DNA from 3 places in the Xanthomonas indica genome. Region 1 is predicted to be linked to each of the others. Evidence: predicted binding sites of a transcription regulator. Region 1 holds the regulator's gene; each other region holds the start of a gene.
The links. The regulator FliA, encoded in region 1, starts transcription of late flagellar genes. The targets are predictions, from matches to a motif close to TAAAGTTTNNCNNNCNNNGGCCGATAA.
Positions count from the first base shown of each region.

Region 1 (4,378 bases):
TCCGCGGCGTGGCACAGCTCGACCATGGCGTTGATCGCCAGAAAGCCGGCGCCGCCCTTGAGCGTATGGAAGCCGCGGAACACGGCGTTGAGCTGGCCGCTGTCCTCTGGCGCCTGCTCCAGCGACACCAACTGCTCGCCGAGCCGGTCCAGGATCTCCTGGGCCTCGATGATGAAATCGGCAGCGATGTCGTCGGGTACGGCGCTCATAGATTTACAGTCCCAGGCCCGAGAGCAGGTCGTCGGCGTCGTTCTGCGACACGCCGTGGCGGTCCAGGCCGGGCAGGGCCGGGCCGGCCAGGCTGCCGTCGGCCTTGCGTTCTTCCTTCGGCGGCAGACCCAGCGCGCCGAAGCCTTCGTGTACGCGGCGCACGATGCCGGCGACGCGGCGGATGATCTGCCCGGTCAGGTCCTGGAAGCTCTGCGCCAGGGCCATTTCGGTGAGGTTGTGGCGGATCTTGTCGAGGATCTCGCTCTGGTCGCCGCTGAGGCCGCCGGCCGCCAGCTGGTTGGCCAGCGCACGGCATTCCTCGGCCAGGTCCAGGGTGCGGTGGCTGGCCTGTTCGGTCATCTCCACCACGTGGTCCAGGCGCGAGCAGGCATCGTCCAGCTCGCCGGCCTCGCTGGGCACCATCGGCAGTTCGCCGAGCGCCTGGCCCAGATCGCGCGCGAGCCGGCTCAGGCCCTGCATCATCGGCCGCGTGCGCCAGGCGGCGAGGGTGTCGATCTCCCTGCGCCAGCCGGCCTCGTCGCCGTTTTCCAGCGCGTCCAGCGCGCCTTGCAGGCGTTCGATCAGGGCAGTACGTTCGGCGGTGGCTTCCATTTAGGCAGTCGCCCCCAGGCGCTCGAAGATCTTGCCCAGCTTCTCCTGCAGCGTCTGCGCGGTGAACGGCTTGATGATGTAGCCGTTCACGCCGCACTGCGCGGCCTCGATGATCTGCTCGCGCTTGGCCTCGGCGGTGACCATCAGCACCGGCAGGTGCTTGAGCTTGTCGTCGGCGCGGATGTTGCGCAGCAGATCGATGCCGGTCATGCCCGGCATGTTCCAGTCGGTGACCACGAACTCGAACGGCGCCGAGCGCAGCGCGGCCAGGGCGCTGTTGCCGTCTTCGGCCTCGGCGGTATTGGTGAAGCCCAGATCGCCGAGCAGATTCTTGACGATGCGTCGCATCGTCGAGAAATCGTCCACGATCAAAATCCGCATGTTCTTGTTCACCACTGACTCCTAAGGGTTCCTATTCTTCGTCTTCCAGACCGGCATCGGCGACCTCGAACGCCTTCAGGCGTCCGCGCAACCGTACCGTGGCCTGGCCATGGATCTGACACACGCGCGACTCGCTGACCCCGAGCACCGCGCCGATTTCCTTGAGGTTCAATTCCTGCTCGTAGTACAGCGACAGCACCAACTGCTCGCGTTCGGGCAATTGCGCGATGGCCTTGCCCAGCTCGCGGCCGAATTCGCTGCGCTCGAGCATCTGCTGCGGATTGGGTCCGCCCTTGGCGATGGTATCCAGCTCGCCATGGTCCTCGATGCGCGACTCCAGGCTCAGCACCTGGCCGCGGGCGGCATCTTCCATCAAACGCAGGTATTCGGGAAGCGGCATCTCCATCGCCGCGGCCACTTCGTTGGCGGCGGCGGCGCGGCCGGTGCTCTGCTCGATCTTGCGGATCGCCGAGGCGGCATCGCGGGCGCGGCGGTGCACCGAGCGCGGCACCCAGTCGCCGCGGCGGATCTCGTCGATCATCGCGCCGCGGATGCGGATCGAGGCGTAGGTCTCGAACGAGGCGCCCTGTTCGGCGTCGTAGCTGCGCGAGGCCTCGATCAGGCCGATCATGCCGGCCTGGATCAGGTCGTCGATCTCCACGCTGGCCGGCAGCCGCGCCGCCAGGTGGTGGGCGATGCGCCGGACCAGGTCCGAGTGCTGGGCGATGTAGTCGTTGGCGCTGTTGCGCTGGACGGCGCGGTAGTGGGCGGCGGCGTTCATGCGGCCACCCCGCGCTGGATGATGCGTTCGACGAAGAACTCGACGTTGCCGCGCGGGGCGGTCGGCGCCTGCCAGCGCGCGGTGCGCCGGGCGATCTCCGAGATCGCCTGCGCCGACGGGCTGGACGGGTAGGCCTTGACCACCGGCTGCTGGCGCTGCACCGACAGGCGCAGCCAGTCGTCCTGCGGCACGCAGCCCAGGTAGTTCAGCGACACGTCGCCGAGGAACTTCTCGCAGACCCGGCTGAGCTTGTCGTACAGCAGGCGGCCCTCGTTGAGGTCGCGGACCATGTTGGCGACGATCTGCACCCGGTCCACGCCGCGCTCGCGCGAGAGGACCTTGATCAGGGCGTAGGCGTCGGTGATGGAGGCCGGCTCGTCGCAGACCACCACCACCGCGTCCTGCGCGGCCTGGCAGAAGGTCAGCACGCTGTCGGTGATGCCGGCGGCGGTGTCGACGATCATCACGTCCAGCTCGCGCTGCAGTTCGGAGAACACGTTGACCAGGCCCACGTGCTGGGCCGGCGGCAGCTCGGCCATGTAGCGGCGGCCGGAGGCGGCGGGCACCACCATCAGCCCGTTGGGCATGTCGATCAGCACCTCTTCCAGGGTGCAGCGCCCGGCGACCAGGTCGGCCACGGTGAACTTGGGGGTCAGCCCCAGCAGCACGTCGACGTTGGCCAGGCCGAGGTCGGCGTCCAGCAGCAGGGTGCGCTTGCCCATGTCGGCCAGCGCCATGGACAGGTTGACCGAGATGTTGGTCTTGCCCACGCCGCCCTTGCCGCCGGTCACGGCGATGGTGCGCACCGGACCCAGCGGTTCGCTGCGCGTCGCCGACAGGGGGAAGGCATTGGTCAGATTGACGTAGTCACGCGACGGCATGGGTCTGCTCCGGAGTACAGGGCTTATCGGCAGCGCGCCGCAAATCTTCAAGGCGCAATACCAGGCTGGCGGCGTTGGCGCGGTGCAGGTCGTCCGGCACACGCTGTCCATCGGTCACCCAGGTGATGGGGAGGCGGTGGTCCACGACCACCGACAAGGCACTGCCGAACCGCCCGGTCTCGTCCAACTTGGTCATGATGACCCCCTGTGGGTCGGCGCCGGCGAACCGGCGCACCACCTCGTCCAGGTCGGAGAAATGGGCGTTGGCAGGGAGGACCAGCAAGGATCGGACCACGCGCGAGGCGCGCAGCCAGTGCAACTGGGCGGCCAGGGCGCGGTCGCGCTGGCCCATGCCGGCGGTGTCGATCAGCACCAGCTTGTAGTCGGCCAGGCGTTCCAGCAGCTGCTGCAGCGCGGCATCGCTGTCGGCCTCGTGCACGGCGATGCCGAGCTGGCGGCCGTAGCTGTGCAGCTGTTCGCGGCCGCCGACGCGGACGGTGTCGGTGGTGACCAGGGCCACGTCGCGGGCGGCATGGCGCTCCAGGAAGCGCGAGGCCAGCTTGGCGATGGTGGTGGTCTTGCCGGCGCCGGTGGGGCCGATCAGGGCGATCACGCCGCCTTCCTCGAGGGGATCCAGCGCGGCGATCGGCAGGCGCTTGGACAGCAGGCCCAGCATCAGCCCGCGGCCGCGGTGCAGCTCCAGGTCGGCGGGGATCTGCATGACCACGTCGCGAGTGATGCCGCTGTCGAAGCCGTAGTCGTCCATCAGCTCCAGCGCCTGGGCGCGGACCGGCGAGCCGCGCAGACGCTCGTCGGTGAGGCGGTTCATCTCGCGCTCGATCATCTGCCGCATCAGCGCCAGTTCGTCGCGCAGCTGCGTCAATTGTTCGTCGTTCTGCGGGGCGGGGAAGGTCGGCACCGCCGCCAGCGCCGCCGCCGCCGGGATTCCGGCAGTGGCCGGCGCGTCGGCCTTGGCCACGCTGGGCGCGGCCGGGGCCGGGCTCGCCACCGGGGTCAGCGCCACCGCGGCGACGTCGTCGCGCCAGGCCGGCGCGGCGTCGACGGCCGGCGCCGCGGTGGCGGCGGCGAACGGGCTGGGCATCGGCACGCTGATCGGGGCGTTGCGGAACACGTCCTCGGGGATGCTGAAGTCGGCGCGGGCCGGGGCCTTGGCCGCTGCGGCCGGACGCGCTGCGGCGGCCGGCGCCGCCGCGGCGGGCATGGCCGAGGCGGCCAGCGCCGCCGGCTGGGTCAGCGGCCGGGCCGCGGGCGCGGCCGGGGCGGCCGGCGCGGCACCGCCGCGGCGTTCGCTGATCGCGGCCATCATCGCCATCGCCGGGTTGGCCGCGGCGCTCTCACCACGCGCGGCGCGCGGGGCGGGAGCGGCCGGTGCCTGCGCCGCGGCGGCGCGCGGCGCCTCGTCCGGGCGCACCGCATCCAGCGCCCGCTGCACCAGGGCTTCGTCGTAATTGCTGGCGGCGACGATCTCGATGCCCTCGTCGGTACGCCGGTT
Region 1 covers NZ_CP131914.1:2,960,945-2,965,322, forward strand. The annotation lists gene Q7W82_RS12785 (chemotaxis protein CheA) at 1-209, opposite strand, end outside; gene Q7W82_RS12790 (protein phosphatase CheZ) at 214-822, opposite strand; gene cheY (chemotaxis response regulator CheY) at 823-1,215, opposite strand; gene Q7W82_RS12800 (RNA polymerase sigma factor FliA) at 1,235-1,984, opposite strand; gene Q7W82_RS12805 (P-loop NTPase) at 1,981-2,865, opposite strand; gene flhF (flagellar biosynthesis protein FlhF) at 2,852-4,378, opposite strand, start outside.

Region 2 (4,378 bases), 770 kb from region 1:
GCCTTCGAGGGCTACTTGCCCGAGTCGATCCTGTGGCGGCAGAAGGAGCAGTTCAGCGACGGCGTCGGCTATGGCTGGATCGACGGGCTGAAGGCGCACGCCGAGGCCCAGGTCAGCGACCGCGAACTGGCCGCGGCCGACAAGCGCTTCCCGGTGAACCCGCCGCAGACCAAGGAAGCCTATTACTACCGCAGCCTGTTCGAGCGCGTGTTCCCGACCCCGGCCGCGGCCGAGACCGTGCCCGGCGGCAAGTCGATCGCCTGTTCCTCGCCGGCGGCGATCGCCTGGGATGCCAGCTTCGCGGCCATGGCCGATCCCTCCGGTCGTGCGGTGGCGGGGGTGCACGCGCAGGCACTGGGATGACCGCTGCCAGCCTGCTGGCGATCGCAGGCGTGCTGCTGCTGGGGGCGATCAGCCCCGGCGCAAGCTTCCTGCTGGTGGCGCGGCTGGCCGCCGGACGCTCGCGCGCGGCCGGGGTCGCCGCGGCGCTGGGCATGGGCGTGGGATGCGCCCTGTTCGCGCTGGCGGCGTTGTTCGGCCTGCAGGCGGTGCTGGAACGGGTGCCGGCGCTGCACCGTGCGCTGTCGGTTGCCGGTGCCGTCTATCTGCTGTGGCTGGCCTGGCGGGCGTGGCGAACGCCGGCCCCGCCCGTCGCGTTGGCACAGGAGGTGCCGGCCGTGCGTTCGGCCTTCGTCATGGGCTTGTTGACCCAACTCGGCAACCCGCAGACCGCGCTGGTGTTCGCCGGCCTGTTCGCCGCGCTGCTGCCAGCGCAGCGCGTGCTGGAAGACGATGTCGCGCTGCCGCTGCTGGCCTTCGCCACCGATGCGGCCTGGTTCGCGCTCGTGGCCGGGGCGTTGTCCGCGCCGGCGCCTCGGCGCTGGTGGATGCGTGCGCGGCGGCCGCTGGACCGGCTCAGTGCGGTGCTGATGAGCGGATTGGGCCTGCGCCTGCTATGGCGGGCCGTGTAGCGGCCCGCACGGGTCATACCGTGCTCGTCGAGGGCATCGTGGCATCGCCGACCGCAATCGCCGATGCCGCGGCGGGCGCAGGGGCGGGCGCCGTGTCGAGCCGGATCACGCCCTTGCCGCTGCCCTTGGCGGCATACAGCGCGCGGTCGGCGCGTGCGAGCAGGTCGGACACCTCGCCGCCTGGCGACAGCGACGCCAGGCCGGCACTGAACGCGAAGCGCACGCCGTCCACCTGCAGGCCGCGGACGCGTTGCAGCAGCCGCTGCAGCAGGTCGTTGGCCTTCGCCTGCGACAGACCTTCGAACAGCAGGCCGAACTCCTCGCCGCCGAGGCGGCCGACACGGCAGCGCGGGTCCAGCCGCAGCAGTTCCGTCGCCAGCGCCTGCAGCACCGCATCGCCGACATGATGGCCATGCTGGTCGTTGATCTGCTTGAAGTCGTCGATGTCCAGCATGGCGAACTGCAGCAGCTGCGGCGCGCTCGCCGCGGTCTGCAGGTCGGCCATCAGCGCACGCCGGTTGGGAATGCCGGTCAACGCGTCGGTCTCGGCAAGGCGCCGGTAGCCTTCCTTGAGCGCATGCGTGGTGCGCATCGCGGTGACGAAGGTGCGGTTGAGGGTGACGCCGATCAGGGTCACCGCCGCCACCAGGATGATCAACAGCGGCAGGTCGGCGGACGAGGTCACCAGCGTGTCCTGCCAGCCGAGCAGGATTGCCCAGGTGGCGACCATCGCCAGCAGATAGTCGCGGGAGTAAGAGAACAGGATGCTCTGTCCAAGGCACAGGGTCACCGCGACCGGCAGCATCCAGTCCACGCTGGCGGCGCCCATGTCGTGCAACTCGAGCCGGAGCGCGGCGCCGGCCGCGAGCACGGACAGGAAGCCGAACAGCCGCCACTGCCAGAATCGCTTGGTCAGGCACATGATCGCGCTGGTGCCGAGCAGCGCGGCGAAGGCCAGCGCGTAGCGCAGGTCCAAGGGCTGCTGCAGATACGGATTGCACAGCAGCGACACCGGCCAGGCAAGCAGGATCAGGCATTGCAGGGCCAGGATCGGCCGGCCAAGCACGCGGCGGATGTGGTTGGGGTAGGTCATCTGCGTTCCCTGAGGGGCGCTGCAGTGCTCCAGCGTCTGCGCGGCACGGCCGGTGCGGTGGTCCAGCGCGGTCCATCGGTCGCTGGGGCGTCGTCACCGGTTAGCGGCCGCTGCAGGCGGAGCTTTAGCATCTTCGCCGACTGCTTGCGCCGCCGGGGTCATGGCGGGCCGTCATGCGGTACCAGGGGGAGGGCCGCGGGCTGCCCGCGCCGGACGCGTGCCGCGCGTCAGCGCCGCGTCCGGCGCGACGACCGCGCCACGCGCCACGCCGCCCTGCCCGAGACAGGCGAGGCGGCAGGGGCGGCGAGGCGGCAGCGCGCGCTTACTCGAAGCGCACGCAGTGGCCGAAGCGTTCGGGCTGGATGTCGATGCCCGAGGCATCGGCCTGGTTGTTCTTGCGCCACAGGTTGGGGCGGAAGTCCTTGCCGGTGCAGTTGGCCGCGCTGTCCACGCCGATGGTGTAGGTGTAGGGATTGCCGCGAAAGGTGTTGTTCTCGAAGGTGTTGTCCTGGCTCATGCTGTTGTCCCAGCACAGGATCTGCGGCGTGCGCTGGCGGATCGAGCAGGTCAGGTAGAGCCCGGCGCCCTTGTTGTCGATGAACTGGTTGCCCGCGAACAGGTTGCGGCGTGCGTCGGCCAGGTACACGCCCTGGCTGCCGTTGCGCTCCAGGCGGTTGTCGCGGATCTCGCTGTCTTCCAGGTGCTCGGTGGTGATGCCGGCGGCGACGTTGTCGTGGATCACGTTGTCGATCAGCTTGACCTTGGCGGTGCGGTTGAACGACACCCCGTCCCAGATCGCCCCGGACACGTCGTTGTGCGCGATCAGCAGGTCGCGGCTGTCGAACTCGCTGAGCAGGCAGGCGCTGCGGCACTTGCTCACCCGCAGGTGGGTCAGCTGGATGTTCTGGCCGTTGCGCACCACCACCAGGCTGTTGCTCAGGTACGGGCGCTCGGGCATGAACTCCTTGTCGATGGTGCCGCCGATGATCTGCAACTGCTCCACGCGCACGTCGCGGATCGGCCGGATCGGGCGCTCGTTCTGATAGTCGCCGATGACGATGGTGGGTTGCTGCACGTGATCGCGCATGCGCAGCACGGTGCTGTCGCCCTGGCCGCGCAGGCGCAGGCCGTCGCGCTGGATCGACAGCAGCTTGCCGACCGGGAACTCGCCGGCGCTCAGGCACACCGTGGCGGGTTTGCCGTCGTTGGGGACGCGGTCGATGGCGGCCTGCAGATCGTCGCCGGGTTCGGCGTGCACGCTGCAGTCGGACGCGGCAGCCGGCGCGTCGGCGGCCGGCGTGGCACAGGCGGAGAACGACACGGCCGCGGCAAGTGGCAGCAACAGGGCGAGCAGGGGAGGGCGCTTCATCGGTAGGCAGACTCGGCAGTGGGGGGAGGGAAGACGGTAGGCCGGCGCATGAGACAGACGCGTGCGCGGAACCGAGATCGGGTCATTGTGGAGCGGGCGGCCTTAATGTCAGCGTGTGCCGGGTCGGGCCGGGCAGGAACTTTGTGGCGCGACCCTGCACCCAGTCGGCATGGCCGGCACCCCAGAACGGCGACAGCGGATGGCCGCTCTGGCCGCCCGGCATGTGCACGATGCCGTCGGCCTCGTGGCCCGGCGCCACCACCATGCGCTCGGAAGCGCCGAAGGCCGGGCGCTGCACGCGCGGCATGTCGTCGTCGCCGGGCAGCGGCGTGTCCGGCATGCACAGCCAGCGACGCAGCGGCGCCGGCAGGCCCTGCGCCAGCGGATGGCAGATCGCCGCGCGGTTCTCCAGGCCCCAGCGGCGCGTGTCCAGCGGGCCATCGGCCTGCAGCGTCGTGCGTACCTCGGCGGCGGCGTCTTCCAGCAGCGCCTGCCAACTGCCGTAGCGGCGCGGCAACAGGTGCAGCGGCTGTTGCTGCAGCAGTGGCCAGGCCACGCCTTCCAGCTGCGGCAGCGGCGGTGGCGCGGCAGCGCCGCCGGAGCCGGCACGGGCCGGCGCGATGAGGCCGTCGCGGATCCGCGTCAACACCGCCAGGCGCCACGCGCGGACCACGGTGTAGCTCACCGAGCCGGTGCTGGCGCGGCCCTCCCAGTGCTTGGCCGCCTGCGACACGGCATGCAGCGCCGGTGTGGCCGCGTCGGCGTCGCGTTGCTGCAGCAGCGCCCACCAGCGCTGCAGGAACAGCGCGCGGTCGTCGAGCTGGATCGCCAGCAACTGCTGTTCGTTGAGGTGCGGGTGCAGGCGCAGGTCGTCGCGGATCTGCTGCGCGCGCGCGCCCAGCGCGTAGCCGCCATCGCCGATCGGTGCCAGGTCGGCACCGCCGA
Region 2 covers NZ_CP131914.1:3,732,481-3,736,858, reverse strand. The annotation lists gene asnB (asparagine synthase B) at 1-363, shown strand, start outside; gene Q7W82_RS16225 (LysE family transporter) at 360-971, shown strand; gene Q7W82_RS16220 (GGDEF domain-containing protein) at 985-2,064, opposite strand; gene Q7W82_RS16215 (right-handed parallel beta-helix repeat-containing protein) at 2,387-3,433, opposite strand; gene Q7W82_RS16210 (penicillin acylase family protein) at 3,516-4,378, opposite strand, start outside.
Region 2: a site for FliA is predicted at 2,165-2,191, ahead of Q7W82_RS16220 (GGDEF domain-containing protein). Genes of this name have one in related genera too.

Region 3 (4,378 bases), 1.9 Mb from region 1:
GCCAGCTGCGCGCCACCCTCGAAGGCGAAGGCGTGGCCCTGGACTACTGCATCGACAAGCGCGAGGCGACCACCCTGGTGATGGTCGCGCTCGACGCCGGCGGCGTGCCCAACTACGCCTTCTACGGCACCGGCTGCGCCGACCGCGCGCTGACCGAAGCCGACCTGCCGGCGCTGGACGCGCGCGTCGGCGGCCTGCATTTCGGCTCCTACACCCTGGTCGCCGAGACCACCGCCAGCACCTTCCAGGCGCTGGCCGAGCGCGAACGCGGGCAGCGGCTGATCTCGCTGGACCCCAACGTGCGGCCGACGGTGGAGCCGGACATGGCGGTGTGGCGCGCGCGACTGGCGCGCTGGATCGCGTTGGCGCACGTGGTCAAGGTCAGCCAGGAAGACATCGAACTGCTGTATCCGCAGCAGGATCCGTTCGCCGTCGCCCGCAGCTGGCTGCAGCAGGGGCCGTCGCTGGTGGTGATGACCCTGGGCGGCGACGGCGCCGTGGCCTGGCGCGGCGACAGCGAAGCGCGCGTGCCCGGCCGCGTGGTGCAGGTGGCCGATACCGTGGGCGCCGGCGACAGCTTCCAGGCGGCGTTGCTGCAGCAGTTGCCCGATCCGGCCGCGCTGGCGGCGCTGGGCAGTGAGCCGGCCGCGCTGGAGCGCCTGCTGCAGTTCTGCGTGGCCGCCGCGGCGATCAACTGCACCCGCGCCGGCGCCAATCCGCCCAGCCTGGACGAGGTCCGCGCCGCGCTCTGACCCCGCCCCACGGCGTGCGCGGCATGCCCGCGGCCGGCGTCCCTATGATGGGCCGGCCGTCCACGGCGCCTCATCCACCAGGAGACCTGCCTTGATCGACCTGTCCGACATCGCCGTGCGCCTGGGCATCGCCGCGCTCGCCGGCGCGGCGATCGGGTTGAACCGCGACCTGCACGGCAAGCCGATCGGCATCCGCACGTTGGGCCTGGTCGGCCTGGCCACCGCGATGGTGGTGCTGCTGGCCGACCCGCTGGGCAAGGGCGGCTTCACCGACGCCGGCAGCCGTGTCATCCAGGGCATCCTGACCGGCATCGGCTTCCTCGGCGCCGGCGTGATCTATCACACCCAGAAACACGTCCGGGTGCATGGCCTGACCAGCGCCGCCTGCGTCTGGCTCACCGCCTGCATCGGCATCATGTGCGGCGCCGGCCAGTGGCAGATCGTGGCCGTGTCGCTGGCCATCGCCTTCGTCATCCTGTTGTTCGGCGGCCGCGTCGAGCGCGCGTTGCACACGGTCCTGGGCGGCAAGCCGCACGGTGCCGCGGCGACCGATCAGTCGTCGGAGGACGGCCCGCACCAGCCCGGCAAGTAGCTCGCGTCCCGGCTCCTGGCGAGCGCGAGCGCGGTCTCCACGGCGCGGGCGAAATCCTCCTTGACGTCGCGGCGTCGCAGCCGGCGGCGGAACAGGTCGGCCCACAGGAATTCGCTGAACGGGATGGTGTCCTTGGCGTAGCCGCCCGCGCGCCGGACCTCGCCGGCGAGGCTGCGGTAGGGGTCGTCCTTCAGGTCCGCGATCGACGTGGGCATGTCCTTGAACGGACGGCGCTCGCCCTTGGCGTCGTAGGGATAGGCCCAGCGCCGATGATCCAGCACGCTCCACAGCGCGGCCTTGTCGACCACGCTGAGGTCGGCGATCACCGTGACCAGGATGTCCTTCACCCCTTCGTCGTGCAGCGCCCGCGCCAGATGGTGGTGGTCGACCACGTAGTACCTGCCGTCCGGCCCCAGCACCACCGGGATCATGTGCGTGCCGAGCAGTTCGGCCTGCGTGTGCCTGGACGCATGCGCGCGCCAGCGCTTGCGCTTCTCCTTGACCTCGCGCATGCCCACGGTCATCTGCGTGGGGCGCAGGGACAGGATCGGGACCGGGTGCAGCAGCGGTTCGCGGGAATCGGCCATGCGTAGTCTCCGTGGAGGTGGGGGGCGCCGCGGGAGGCGCGGCCGCCAGAGTGCCAGCGCCTTGGGCGTTCTGCACAGCGCCATTGCACGCGCTCCCCTCTCCCACCGGGAGAGGGGTTGGGGGTGAGGGTGCGACCGCCAGGGAACCTCGTCCCCAGACACGTCCCTAGCCACCCGACCCTCATCCGCCCCTTCGGGGCACCTTCTCCCCGAGGTAGAAGGAAGCAAGGGGCCGGGGTGAGGGTGCGACGGCAATGGAGTGCGCTTCACAGACCCACCGTCCGCCGGCTCAAGCGCGCACCGCCGGCGCCGATATCCAGATCCTGAGCGCCACCATGGGCGGCGCATTGACCTTGGGGAGGAACCGGCTGGCATGTCGGACCAACGCGACGAGCCGCCGATCAGCGGACTGCGCAAGCTGCTGTCGCCGCGTCGGCGCGATCCGGCGCCCGTGGCGGCCGCGACGCTGCCGGCGCGCGCGCATGGGCAGGGCCATGGGCACAAGCACGCCCATGCGGCGCTTCCTGCGGCGGCCGCGACCGACCCGGCTGCCGCCACCGCCGCGCTGATCCACCTGTTCCAGCAGGCGCACGAGCCGCTGGGCCTGCTCGGCGCCTTCGCCGACGGCATGGCCGCGCTGCATGGCGAGTTGGGCGACATGGGCCGGCGCCTGCAATCGGCGGCCAGCAGCGGCGACTGGCCCAGCTACGGCCGCGCGCTGCGCCAGTTGATCGACAAGTACATCCGCACCATCGACGTCGAAGATCCGCTGGCCGGGCCCAGCGACAGCGAGCGCCTGCGCGACCTGCTGCGGCAGACCGTGGCCGGCGCGCTGGCGGCGCTGCTGCACACCCTGCCCGAACTGGCCGGCGAAGCCGAGGCCAGCGGCGAGGCGCTGCGTCAGTGGCGGCCCGGGCAACCGCTGGAGCCGGTGGCGCAGCAGGTGCGCGAGCTGTGCCACCAGATCGCGTTGCGCGCCAACGACAGCCAGGAGCAGCAGGCGCTGTTGCTGAGCCTGTTCGACCTGCTGCTGGAGAACGTCGGCGAACTGCTCGAGGACACCAGTTGGCTGCAGGGGCAGATCGCGGTGGTGCGCGACCTGATCGCCGGGCCGCTGGACCGCTACTCGATCGAGGAGGCGCGCGGCAGCCTGCGCGAGGTGATCTACAAGCAGGGCCTGCTCAAGCAGGGCATCGCCGAATCCAAGGAGGCGATGAAGGACCTGATGCTGACCTTCGTCGAAGATCTGGACGGCATGGCCGCCAGCACCGGCGAATTCCACGACCGCATCGCCGACTACTCGCAGACCATCCGCGACGCGCGCAGCATCGCCGACCTCAACCGCCTGCTGCAGGAAGTGTTGCAGGACACCGGCCACGTGCAGGAGCAGGCGCTGCGCGCGCGCGACCACCTGATCGCCGCGCGCCAGGAAGTGGAGGCGGCCGAGCAGCGCATCCTGCGCCTGGAGCAGGAACTGCAGGACGTCAGCGGCCTGGTGCGGGTCGACCAACTCACCGGCGCGCTCAACCGTCGTGGGCTGGAGGATCTGTTCGCGCGCGAACTGGTGCGTACCGAACGCAGCGCGCAACCGCTGTGCGTGGCGATGCTGGACCTGGACGATTTCCGCCAGCTCAACGAAACCTTCGGCCACCCCGGCGGCGACAGCGCCCTGCGCCACGTGGTGGAGGTGGCGCGCACCACCTTGCGCGCCAGCGACGCCGTCGCCCGCTTCGGCGGCGAGGAATTCGTGCTGCTGATGCCGGACTGCACGATCTTCGAGGCCAGCGCGGCGGTGACCCGGGTGCAACGCGCCCTGGCCCAGCGCGCGGTGGTGCACGAGGACCAGCGCGTGTTCGTGAGCTTCAGCGCCGGCGTGGCCCTGCGCCAGCCCGGCGAAGCGCAGGACGCGCTGATCCGCCGCGCCGACCGTGCGCTGTACGAGGCCAAGAAGGCCGGCAAGAACCGGGTGGTGTCGGCCGACTAGCTGGCGCCGGCGTGACCGGCGCGGGATTGGGGAGTCGGGATTGGGGATTGGCAAGAGCGGCGCGCTTGGCTCGCTGTTGCGAATCCCGAATCTCCAATCCCTAATCCCTATCCCGCACCTTCTTGACGCCCAGCACCACCGCCAGCACCACCGCGCCGGCCACGATACCCACCACCGCATTGCCCAAGGCCAGCACCAGGCTGCCCAGGCCGCCGCTCGGGGCGATGGTCTCGATGGCGTGGTGCAGCGGGCCGATGCTGTGCACCAGGATGCCGCCGCCGACCAGGAACATCGCCGCGGTGCCGGCGACCGACAGGGTGCGCATCAGCCACGGCGCCAGCCACAGGATGCCGCGGCCGATCGTCGCGGCGGCGGCGCCCTTGCGGCTCAGGTACAGGCCCAGGTCGTCGAGCTTGACGATGCCGGCGACCAGGCCATAGACGCCGGCGGTCATCGCCAGCGC
Region 3 covers NZ_CP131914.1:25,235-29,612, forward strand. The annotation lists gene Q7W82_RS00100 (carbohydrate kinase) at 1-752, shown strand, start outside; gene Q7W82_RS00105 (MgtC/SapB family protein) at 844-1,344, shown strand; gene Q7W82_RS00110 (ParB-like protein) at 1,305-1,931, opposite strand; gene Q7W82_RS00115 (GGDEF domain-containing protein) at 2,305-3,915, shown strand; gene Q7W82_RS00120 (DUF808 domain-containing protein) at 4,016-4,378, opposite strand, start outside.
Region 3: a site for FliA is predicted at 2,221-2,247, ahead of Q7W82_RS00115 (GGDEF domain-containing protein). Genes of this name have one in related genera too.